Regions from separate parts of the Glutamicibacter sp. NPDC088483 genome, predicted to be linked through region 1. Evidence: predicted binding sites of a transcription regulator. Region 1 holds the regulator's gene; each other region holds the start of a gene.

Region 1 (3,278 bases):
CGCGCATGGCCACGGCGCGGTATGGCAGCTTCTTGAAAGCTACCCTGCCTCCGATGTGGCCGACTGTCGATAAGAAGGTCATTACTGGTGTTCTCAAGCGATTGAACCCGGGCGGGAAATAGCCGCAACCAGAATATGAACTTGAGCTGTCCTTCGGGACAGCTCGTGTTCTTTAACCGGTACCAGCATGATGCTTCCAGATGCACTAAGGTCTGTGACAAGAACTGATGAAGCTCGAATCGGAAGGCACCATGGAGTCCATGCAGGAATTGGCGCACCAAGCCGCGATCGACACCCACCAGCGGTTCGGGCATCGCCTCATGGGGTTGCCCGGAACGTGGATTGGACAGAGCTACAGCAAAGCGCATCGGTTGCGCGACGGAAGCATGCTCAGCAATCTCAATGGTTTCGCGCACCCGCTTGCGGAGTGGAACTATTGGTGGCAGGCGCACTATCTGGATGCCATCATCGATGAGGGCCGATCGTACTGGGACGAAGGCAACGAACACCGGGCGCGCGAAGCGCTTGCCCGGGCCAACGGCCTATTGCGCGGCATTCGAATTCGAAACTTCGGGATCTTGCCCAACTACTTCTTCGACGACATGGCTTGGCTTGCCCTGGCCAGCGGCCGCCTGTCAAAGTTCACGCAGCTGGTGACGGGGCACAGGAGCCGTCCTGCCGAGGCGGCAGTTCGGACGCTGGGACGGCAGCTCCATGCCGGCATGGATGGGGTGCTGGACGGCGGCCTGTACTGGTCCAGAAAGCGGGATTTCAAGAACACGCCAGCCAACGCGCCGGCGGCACTGTTCTTTGCCCGTACCGGGGAGAAAGAGACCGCGCGAGAGCTTCTCCAGTGGCTGGAAAAGAATCTGTTCAGCGTGGAGCGAGGACTGTATCTGGACGGACTTCGGTTGACCACGCAGGGACACGCCGTGGAACCAGCGGTCTACACCTATAACCAGGGCCTGGTGCTCGGGGCATTGCTTGAGCTTGGCGAGCCTGCTGATCTGGCTCACGCTCAAGTACTGATCGATGCCACCACGAAATCGCTGTCAACTGCTGCCGGGGTCCTCTCGTTCAACAGCGGGGGAGACGGCAACCTGTTCGCGGGGATACTCTGCCGATATCTGGCCCTCGCCGGTAATGATGTCCGCTTGGAAGCCCGGAGCCGGGAGCAGGCCAGGAGGCTGGTCATGGCAACGGCGCGCCATCTGGCTGACCAGGAGCCACGCCGGCTTTCGGCGGCAATCCAACGCTGGATGATCTTCTCGGCGGCCGCTCAATTCGAGTTGAACGCCGGCCAATAGCGGGTTAAACGAGAATTGCGCTGGTGCCAAGCACCAGCGCAATGACCGTACGTATTCTAGAGCGAGCGCATCACCGAGACGACGCGTCCCATGATCGTTGCGGCATCACCCAAAATTGGTTCGTAGCGCGAGTTCTGCGGAAGCAGCCAGGTGTGCCCGTCACGCTGCCGGAAAGTCTTTACCGTGGCTTCTTCATCGAGCAGGGCAGCTACGATGTCGCCGTTGTCCGCCGTCTGCTGGCGGCGGACAACTACCCAGTCGCCATCGCAAATCGCAGCGTCAACCATTGAATCGCCGGAAACCTTGAGCATGAACAGTTCGCCGTGGCCTACGAGCTGACGAGGCAACGAGAAAACATCTTCGACGGACTGTTCGGCAAGGATCGGACCGCCGGCAGCGATACGGCCAACCAGGGGAACCATGGTGGTGTCAGCGGAAGTGCTCAATTCAATGATCTTGGCGTCTTCGCTGGCATCTGGCTCGACCGGCTTCGAAACTTCGGCCTTCTCGGCGTCTTCGGCCAGCTGCAGAGGCAGCAGGATTTCCATTGCGCGCGGACGGCGTGGATCTCGACGGATATAGCCGAGCTTTTCCAGCTGGCTCAGCTGGTGGGTGACGCTCGAAAGGCTCTTGAGCCCCACTGCGTCACCAATCTCACGCATCGATGGTGGATAACCGTTCTTGCCGATTGACCGCTGGATCGTCTCCAGGATCTTCTTTTGGCGAATCGTCAGCGAACGTGCATTCGATCGGGGAGTGCGTTGTGAAGCTGACATGAGATTTTGCCTTCCCTAGCAATCATTCGAAAGTTCGTAAGTCCAAACTGTCGGCGCTAGATGGTGAGATGTTTTCATTGCTCGTCTACTTCGAAATCTTAGTAGATAAGCGAGCTTCTTTCAAAGATTTGTTCGAAAACTTCTGGACAAGTTCCGCAAACCTCTGTTAGAACAGATATACGAGGTTCGAACAAGTTTTCGAATCTACGCTTTCGAATACAAATTCGCATCACTTGAATTTCTTGAGGAGACAAAGTCATGGCAACCGTCGCACTTGACTCAAATCAGACCCAGGCACCACTGAAGATCCGCATCAACCGTCGCGGATGGGCCGTGCTTGTGGGTATGCCCATTTTCGCACTCACCATCGCCGCAGCTTTCTTCATCTCCATGTTTGCCTCTGACGCGCATGCCGCAGCCGATACTCCTGTTGGAGTCGGAACCGTTGATGTCACCGTTATTCCAGGGGATACGCTGTGGAGCCTGGCCCGGGATTACGCCACCGGTTACGACGTGACCTCGGCAGTGGGCCACATCGCCGAACTCAATGCCCTGACCGGCAGCGAAATCCAGGTCGGCGAAACCCTCTCGATTCCGGTCCTTGCCGGCTAGCTTCCCCAGCTTGCTTCGAGTTTGTTACCTGTGGCCGTAGCGGATTCACCGGCAGGCGCGCTGCGCACGTAGACTTGATGCGTGAATGACCGCAGTGAACTTTTGAGTCAGCTGCCCTTGCGTGAGAATCTCCGCGGGCTATCCCCTTATGGCGCACCACAAATTGACGTGCCCATCCAGCTGAACGTCAACGAGAACACCCATCCGTTGCCACCGACAGTCGTCGATGCCATTGCACAAGAGGTGGCCAAGGCGGCGGCAACGTTGAACCGGTATCCGGACCGCGAGTTCACCGAGCTTCGCGAACTCCTAGCCGATTACCTCGGCCACTCGCTCACAAAGGACAATATCTGGGCCGCTAACGGTTCCAATGAAATCCTGCAGCAAATCCTGCAAGCCTTTGGCGGCCCCGGCCGTGCCGTGATGAGCTTCGGCCCTACCTACTCCATGTACCCGCTGCTTGCCAGTGGTACTGACACGAAATATATCGCCGGTGAACGCGCCGCAGATTTCACGTTGTCCGCCGATTCCGCAGCCGCACAGGTTCGCGAGCACAAGCCGAACATCGTTTTTCTCTGCTCTC
Region 2 (3,278 bases), on a different contig from region 1:
CGGCGCTGCGCAGGTCCATGGCGGCAACTTCAGCGATGGAACGCCCGCCCACCAAGACCGAGAGCGACGCCGGGTTCAGGCGCGCGCCGCCGCAGGTAGGGCACGGAATCTGGCGCATGTACTGCTCGTAGCGGTCGCGGGCGTGATCCGATTCGGTTTCCTGGTGCTTGCGGTGCACGTAGGAGATGACGCCCTCGAAGCCGGTGGAGTACTTGCGCTCGCGGCCGAAGCGGTTCTTGTACTGCACGACCACCTTGTGGTCCTTGCCGTTCAGGATCGCTTCGCGGGCAGCAGCCGGCAGGTCCTGCCATTGGGTGTCCATGGTGAAGCCCAGCTCATGGCCCAGGCCTTCGATCAGGCGGTTCCAGTATTCGGTGGTGGCCTTGCCCAATGACCATGGGGCGATCGCACCCTCGGCCAGGGTGACCTCGGTATCCGGGACGATCAGGTGCTCATCGACTTCCAGCTTGGTGCCGATGCCGGAACAGGCCGAGCAGGCACCGAACGGGTTATTGAAGGAGAAAGTACGCGGCTCGATCTCATCGATGGCCAGCGGATGCTCATTGGGGCAGGCCAGGTTCTCGGAGAACGCGCGCACGCGCTGGGGATCATCCTCGTCCAGGTCCACGAAGTCGGCCAGCACGCGTCCTTCGGCGATGCCCAGGGCCGTTTCGATGGAGTCAGTCAAGCGCTGGCGGGCATCTTCCTTGATGGCCAGGCGGTCGACGACCACCTCAATGGTGTGCTTGACCTGTTTGGCCAGCTTCGGCGGATCGTTCAGCTGGATGGTGGCGCCGTCAACGCGGGCACGGGCGAAGCCCTTGGAAGAGAGCTCCGCGAACAGGTCGACGAATTCGCCCTTGCGCGAGCGCACTACCGGGGCGAGGATCTGGAAGCGGGTTTTCTCCGGAAGCTCCATCAGCTGGTCGACGATCTGCTGCGGCGTCTGCTTGGAGATCGGTTCGTGGCAGATCGGGCAATGCGGACGGCCCACGCGGGCCCACAGCAGGCGCATGTAGTCGTACACTTCGGTAATCGTGCCCACGGTGGAACGCGGGTTGCGGCTGGTCGACTTCTGGTCGATGGACACCGCTGGCGACAGGCCCTCGATGAAATCCACATCGGGCTTGTCCACCTGGCCGAGGAACATGCGGGCGTAGGCAGAGAGAGATTCGACGTAGCGGCGCTGGCCTTCGGCAAAAATGGTGTCGAAGGCCAAGGAGGACTTGCCCGAACCGGAAAGGCCGGTAAAGACAATCATTGCGTCACGCGGGAGATCAATGTCCACGTTTTTCAGGTTGTGCTCGCGTGCACCCTTGACGACCAGGCGAGTCAGATCAGTTCTTTTACTCTGCGATGAAATAGCCACGAGGCCATACTAATCGAAAACTACTTCGAATACGTGTACGAATGGACGCAACTCACAGTTAATTCTCCAAACCCCTGATCCTGCGCACGGCGAGCGCAATGCGTGCTCGTCCATCCACCCGGAATGTCGACCGGTGAGCCGGCGTCCCCATGAATCCAGATCGGACCACGACGTCCCATTCGAGGTACCGGGCCCTTGGATTCCCGCTTGTGCCTGTCATGTGTGCGTCCCCTCCCCAAGTTCGCAGCTATCTCGTAGATGCCAATGAGCGGCGAGCGCATGCTCTGTGTTGCACGAGCGGGAAAACGGATAAAATTCGACGTTCGGTTCACGCCGCCAACCAGGGGCACCGCAACCGCTGATCCGCAATGCAACAACATAGCGAACCTGGCCAAATGTTCCGCGCAATGGCATCGTCCGCGGTGCATGCCATCCGACAGCAATTGTTTTCTGTGCAAGCATTCGACATCATGAGGCAGCGCCACACCGTTCCGTTTCGCGCCCCCCCTCACCGGTCACTACACGGACGGGGCATACGGAACAGCCGGTGTTCCTGTAAATCCATGAAACTTCTGCGATGCGAGTCAGCACGTGGCGCGATCCTATTTGTGACCGGCTTTCGGGACACTTTCGTCGAAAGCCAGCTGAGCCTACTCAACACGTCAAAAGTATTGGAAAATTTTCTGTAGACCACTGATTTTTTGGATGCTAGATTCAAGTCATGTTCCATTCATGAAGTTTTCTCTCAATTAGTTCAGAAGACCTACGAATGGATTTGCCATGCCCTCTGATGTTTTGCAAGCTGTTCTTCAGAACGCAGATTTCGCTCCCGCTGTTTCTTCGTACGCAGAAATTTGCCATGCAGAATCTTCATCCGCGACGGAGCTAGCTGATCCGTATTTCGCAGCGTACCCACCCGGAATTGCGGCCGGGACTCTTGAAGAAGCGCAATCCGAGATGGAAGAAACTTTTGCCAACGAGTTTGGTCAGTTCCTCGAAAATGCTTCTTTTGTCGCGTTGCGACAGGGAAGGCCGATTGGGGCGATCTTTGTTGTCGAGAAATCGATCTGGGATGAGGATCTATTCGGCCCATTCATCATCGATCTTTTCGTTGATCCCCTTCATCAAGGGCATGGCCTGGGCCACACCTTGATTGCCGCTGCCGTGTCTGCGTGCAAGAAGCATGGGGCGGACACCCTGAGTTTGCGGATCGGAGATGGAACTTCCGGTGCTGCACTAAATCTATATAAGCGACTTGGGTTCCGCGAATTGGCCTAACCGAACAACGCTGGTGTCATGCTTCGGATAAGTGAAGCATGACATCACCGCACGCCTCCCCTATAGTACTTTCCTCTACGTGCCGGTACGGGTTCCGGTTACTGACGTCGCGTTGGACGTTTCACTGTGTAACTGGCGCTATCGGGAAGCAGAATCTGTCGATGCAGACGGTGATGCAGGGTGCTCCGGAACCTCGGGATACAGCTTTGGCGGCAGGCCCACCGTGAATCCATCGTCGCGGACGACCGTGTCGCTGATGTCGATCGCGCGGGAAGCGTTATTGCTGCCGTCTGTCAATTGGACGGCCACACCAATTCCCATCTGTTCTCCAGTTACCACAGTGACGTTCTGTGGGGTGATGCCCCGTTCGGCCAGGATTTCCCGAGTCATGGCGACCATTGAATCGTCCAGAACTCCGCCTGGGAAAGGTGCGGTCACTCGGCATACACCGTCCCGATCGGCGGCGTAGGCGGCAGCCACTAGGTCCCTGCCGGCTTGCTCCAGAGAGCCAACCGGTTTACGTCCATCGCAGGTATCACCCGAATAATCCGGGACTACGGAGCATCCCGCCAAGAGGCCTGCGCACATCACCGCACTGACGATGCCCCAACCAGCTGACTGGTACTTATTC
Region 3 (3,278 bases), on a different contig from region 1:
TCCGCCGAGGGCCACGAGCTGCTCACCGCCCAGCTGTACTTCCCGGGCGATGCGCACAACGACGACGACATCGCCACCGCGGTGAAGCCGGAACTGATGCTCGACGTGCAGCCAGCAGCATCGGGCAACGGCAAGCAGGTCACCTACGACTTCGTGCTCGACCCTGTGAAGTAAGCCCCAGCGCGCCTCAACACGGCGGGGGTCCCGGCAGCATTGGCCGGACCCCCGCCGTTGCCGTACCCGGAACCTCGACGAACGGGCGAACACCCGCCAATCCAATGGGAGTGCAGCATGAATGCTTCAACACTGAACGATCCAGCCGGGAAGTTCCAGCCCCAATCCATCGCGCACCGAGCTGCCGATGCCAGTGAACCCCAGAACCACTGGGCCTGGACCGGATGGATGCCAGAAGAGGAGCACGGCATCTCGATGCTTGCCGCCTAGGGCTTCTGCCCTCAGCACTACCGACGCGAAGCCGAAGGTCCCGACAGCAATGGCGCTGACGGGACCTTCGGCGCACTTGAGGACTGACTCCAGGCAATGCGGCTGCCTGCAGCGGGCGCACTGTTCATCTGGCGGCCAGCTAGCTTGCTCGGGATCAGCCCGCGGCCTTCTTCACCAGTTCCCGGATCCTGTCTTCCGTTGCAGAATCCAGCGAGGTGATAGTCCATGCAACTGGATGCATGCGGGAGCCTTCCTCGTAGGCTGGATTCACGACTTCTCCAAAACCGAAAGCTACGAAGTCCTTGTCAGGCTTGATGTAGCAGACGTCTTTGCCATCCCGGACGTAAAACGGAAGTCCCCAGCGGACGATCGGCTCCAGCGATGGTGCGCTCTGCATGATTATGGCGTGAAGCCGTTCGGCAATCTCGCGATAGGGTGCTGGAGCTGTGCTGAGCTTGGCCAGAACTGCGGCGTCGCCTTTTTTGGTGAAGATCATCCCTAGTCTCCTTCTAACGGTTGGCGCTGCATTGCGGCGCTGGGTGGTATCGCTCGCGCGATCGCTTTGGGCTCCCGATCGGCACATAATGCACCTTACCGACTAAGGGCATCTGCTTCACGGATTCTTGCACTGGAATACAGACAGCTGGCATCAGGACAGCTTGATCGTGCAAGGACGTAGCACGGACGTCCAGCTCATACGCTTATTGGTTATCCCACCGAGTTGACTAGCGCACTGTTAGGCTACTGACATGCGTAAACTTCTAGCTATCTCCGGGTTCGCCATGATCGTGGCTTACGCGGCTTACGGCTCACTGCTCATGAACAATTGGGCCGTGACCGCAGCAAGTGGGCTTCCCCTCGATGAAACCATTTCCGAGATGGCCTCAATGGACCAGAATTACGACTCGCTTGGAGGGTGGGTCTTCGCAGCCATTGGATCCGCTCTCGCCATCTCCTGGCTCGTTCCGGTAGTTTCCGCCGGACGCAAGCTGCCCGCCTGGGCGGCTATCGGCGCATGGAGCCTGATCATTGCCTTAGGCGCACCGGCTTATTTCTTCGCTTCTTTCGCCAATATGAACTCGGTGGGCGACACCTTTGCCGATTGGAACGCCGATGCCGCCGCGGATCTAGACGCACCCCTGTACATGGCCAGCGTCCTCGCCTTTGCCATACTCGCAGCCATGGCAGCCCGTGGCATCCGAACTGCCTTCACCCGTCCGCCGCGCCCCCTGCATCCAACTAGCAACTAGCAACTAGCACGGCACCCATTACTGCCTTCCCTGGTCTAGCGATTTTCGCGCCGGAATCACGCTTAATCGCATTCGCATAAACTTTCTAGAACTTATCCACAATTGGTTTCGAACCAGAAGATACTGTCGATAATCTGCGCGAACGTTAACTATGACTATTCCCGCATATCTAGACGATCACGACGATGAACATCGCCTTCCACTGCGCCCGCCGGGCATCCGCATGGAGTCGCACAGAGCGTCAGCACTCGACGCCCATCGCGAGCACCAGTTGTTCTTCGGACCCATCAAGCAGGTTGCTGACGAACTATTCAATGCGGGCCCCGTGGATGGGCCCGGAGACGCATTGGAACGCCTGAAGAAACTCCAACGCCTGATGAGCAGCGTTGAAGCCGCTATCTGCGTTTTGCTGGCAGACGGAGTCGAGCAGGTCAGCGCGTCCTTCAATGACCTGATTGCCACCGAGCATGCCCACACCCCAGACGAAGAAGCCGAAGCCAGCAAGAGTGCCGAATACTATGGCATAGACCGTGGCAGCGAGCAGGTCATCAACTCCAATTTCGTAGCTGAGTCAGCTGTCGCATTGCGCGAATCCGTCCGTAAAGTCAGCAAACGGATGTTCCATGCCAAGGGCTTGCGCCACGCCTGCAAAGCCACCCTTGCCGCGCTCGCTGCAGGTGAGATTACCGTTAAGGCCGCCCACGACATCGTCAAATACTCGCAAGACCTTTCTCCGGAGCAGGTCGGCCGCATGGAGGAAAACTTGCTGCCTCTGGCAAGAACAGCCTGCGACGAAACCGTCTACCAGCGGGCCCGTCGCTTTCACGACCGGATGAATCCCAATTCGGCAGAGAACCGGCAGAAGAACGCATTCGCAGCCCGTAATCTCAAGGTGTGGAATGAGGAGAATGGCATGGCTACCTTGCAGCTGCATCACCGAGCTGATGTCATCCATTCGATTCGCAACTCGATAAAGCAGGCAGCCGCCCAGATCACTGATTCCAAGGATCTGCGCACGCAAACGCAGGTTGAAGCCGATGTGCTTGCGGACGTGTATCTGCATGGCTGGCCCGGAATGGAAGGCATGCCGCTGAAGCCACGGGTTGCCATCACGATCCCAGCCATTGAAATGCTCGTGAATCCCGCTCGCGCCCTCGCTGATTTGGAAGGTTACGGGCCGATCCCAATCGGCGTAGCGTTGGAAATCGCCGCGGATGCTCCGTCGTTCCAGCGCGTTCTGACCGACCCATGGACGGGAGCCGCAATTGATGTGGAGCCCAAGAAATATCGGCCTTCCCAGGGGTTGCGCGATTTGCTGCGTTACCGCGACCAGCATTGCGGTTTCCCTGGTTGCCGCCGCCTGCCCGATCGTTCGGAAATTGATCACATCGAAGCGTATGGACAGGGCGGCCACACTACCCGGCAGAACACCCATCTCTTGTGCAAGCAGCATCAGATGTACAAGCACGTGCTTGGCTGGAAGGTCTTCGCTTGCCCGGATGGCTCCAAGACGTGGGTGTCTCCGCACGGGCTGCGGTCAATCACGGTTCCCGAGAGCGTGGACAACGTGGAGAAATTTGATCA

Evidence for each region. Region 1 encodes LexA, which represses DNA repair genes until DNA is damaged. Its sites were predicted from a motif close to TCGAACANNTGTTCGA; they were not measured.
Region 2: the regulator LexA is predicted to act here: its motif matches at 1,395-1,410, upstream of uvrA (excinuclease ABC subunit UvrA).
Region 3: the regulator LexA is predicted to act here: its motif matches at 1,767-1,782, upstream of ACIP6G_RS10260 (DUF222 domain-containing protein).

The regions. Positions count from the first base shown of each region.
Region 1 is NZ_JBIVMP010000005.1:377,835-381,112, forward strand. It holds gene ACIP6G_RS12915 (ATP-dependent DNA helicase) at 1-122, shown strand, start outside; gene ACIP6G_RS12920 (glycoside hydrolase family 76 protein) at 228-1,307, shown strand; gene lexA (transcriptional repressor LexA) at 1,364-2,083, opposite strand; gene ACIP6G_RS12930 (LysM peptidoglycan-binding domain-containing protein) at 2,342-2,695, shown strand; gene ACIP6G_RS12935 (histidinol-phosphate transaminase) at 2,777-3,278, shown strand, end outside.
Region 2 is NZ_JBIVMP010000001.1:131,528-134,805, forward strand. It holds gene uvrA (excinuclease ABC subunit UvrA) at 1-1,369, opposite strand, end outside; gene ACIP6G_RS00660 (GNAT family N-acetyltransferase) at 2,150-2,647, shown strand; gene ACIP6G_RS00665 (hypothetical protein) at 2,786-3,278, opposite strand, start outside.
Region 3 is NZ_JBIVMP010000004.1:251,645-254,922, reverse strand. It holds gene catA (catechol 1,2-dioxygenase) at 1-174, shown strand, start outside; gene ACIP6G_RS10275 (hypothetical protein) at 292-444, shown strand; gene ACIP6G_RS10270 (DUF1801 domain-containing protein) at 599-940, opposite strand; gene ACIP6G_RS10265 (hypothetical protein) at 1,194-1,694, shown strand; gene ACIP6G_RS10260 (DUF222 domain-containing protein) at 1,846-3,278, shown strand, end outside.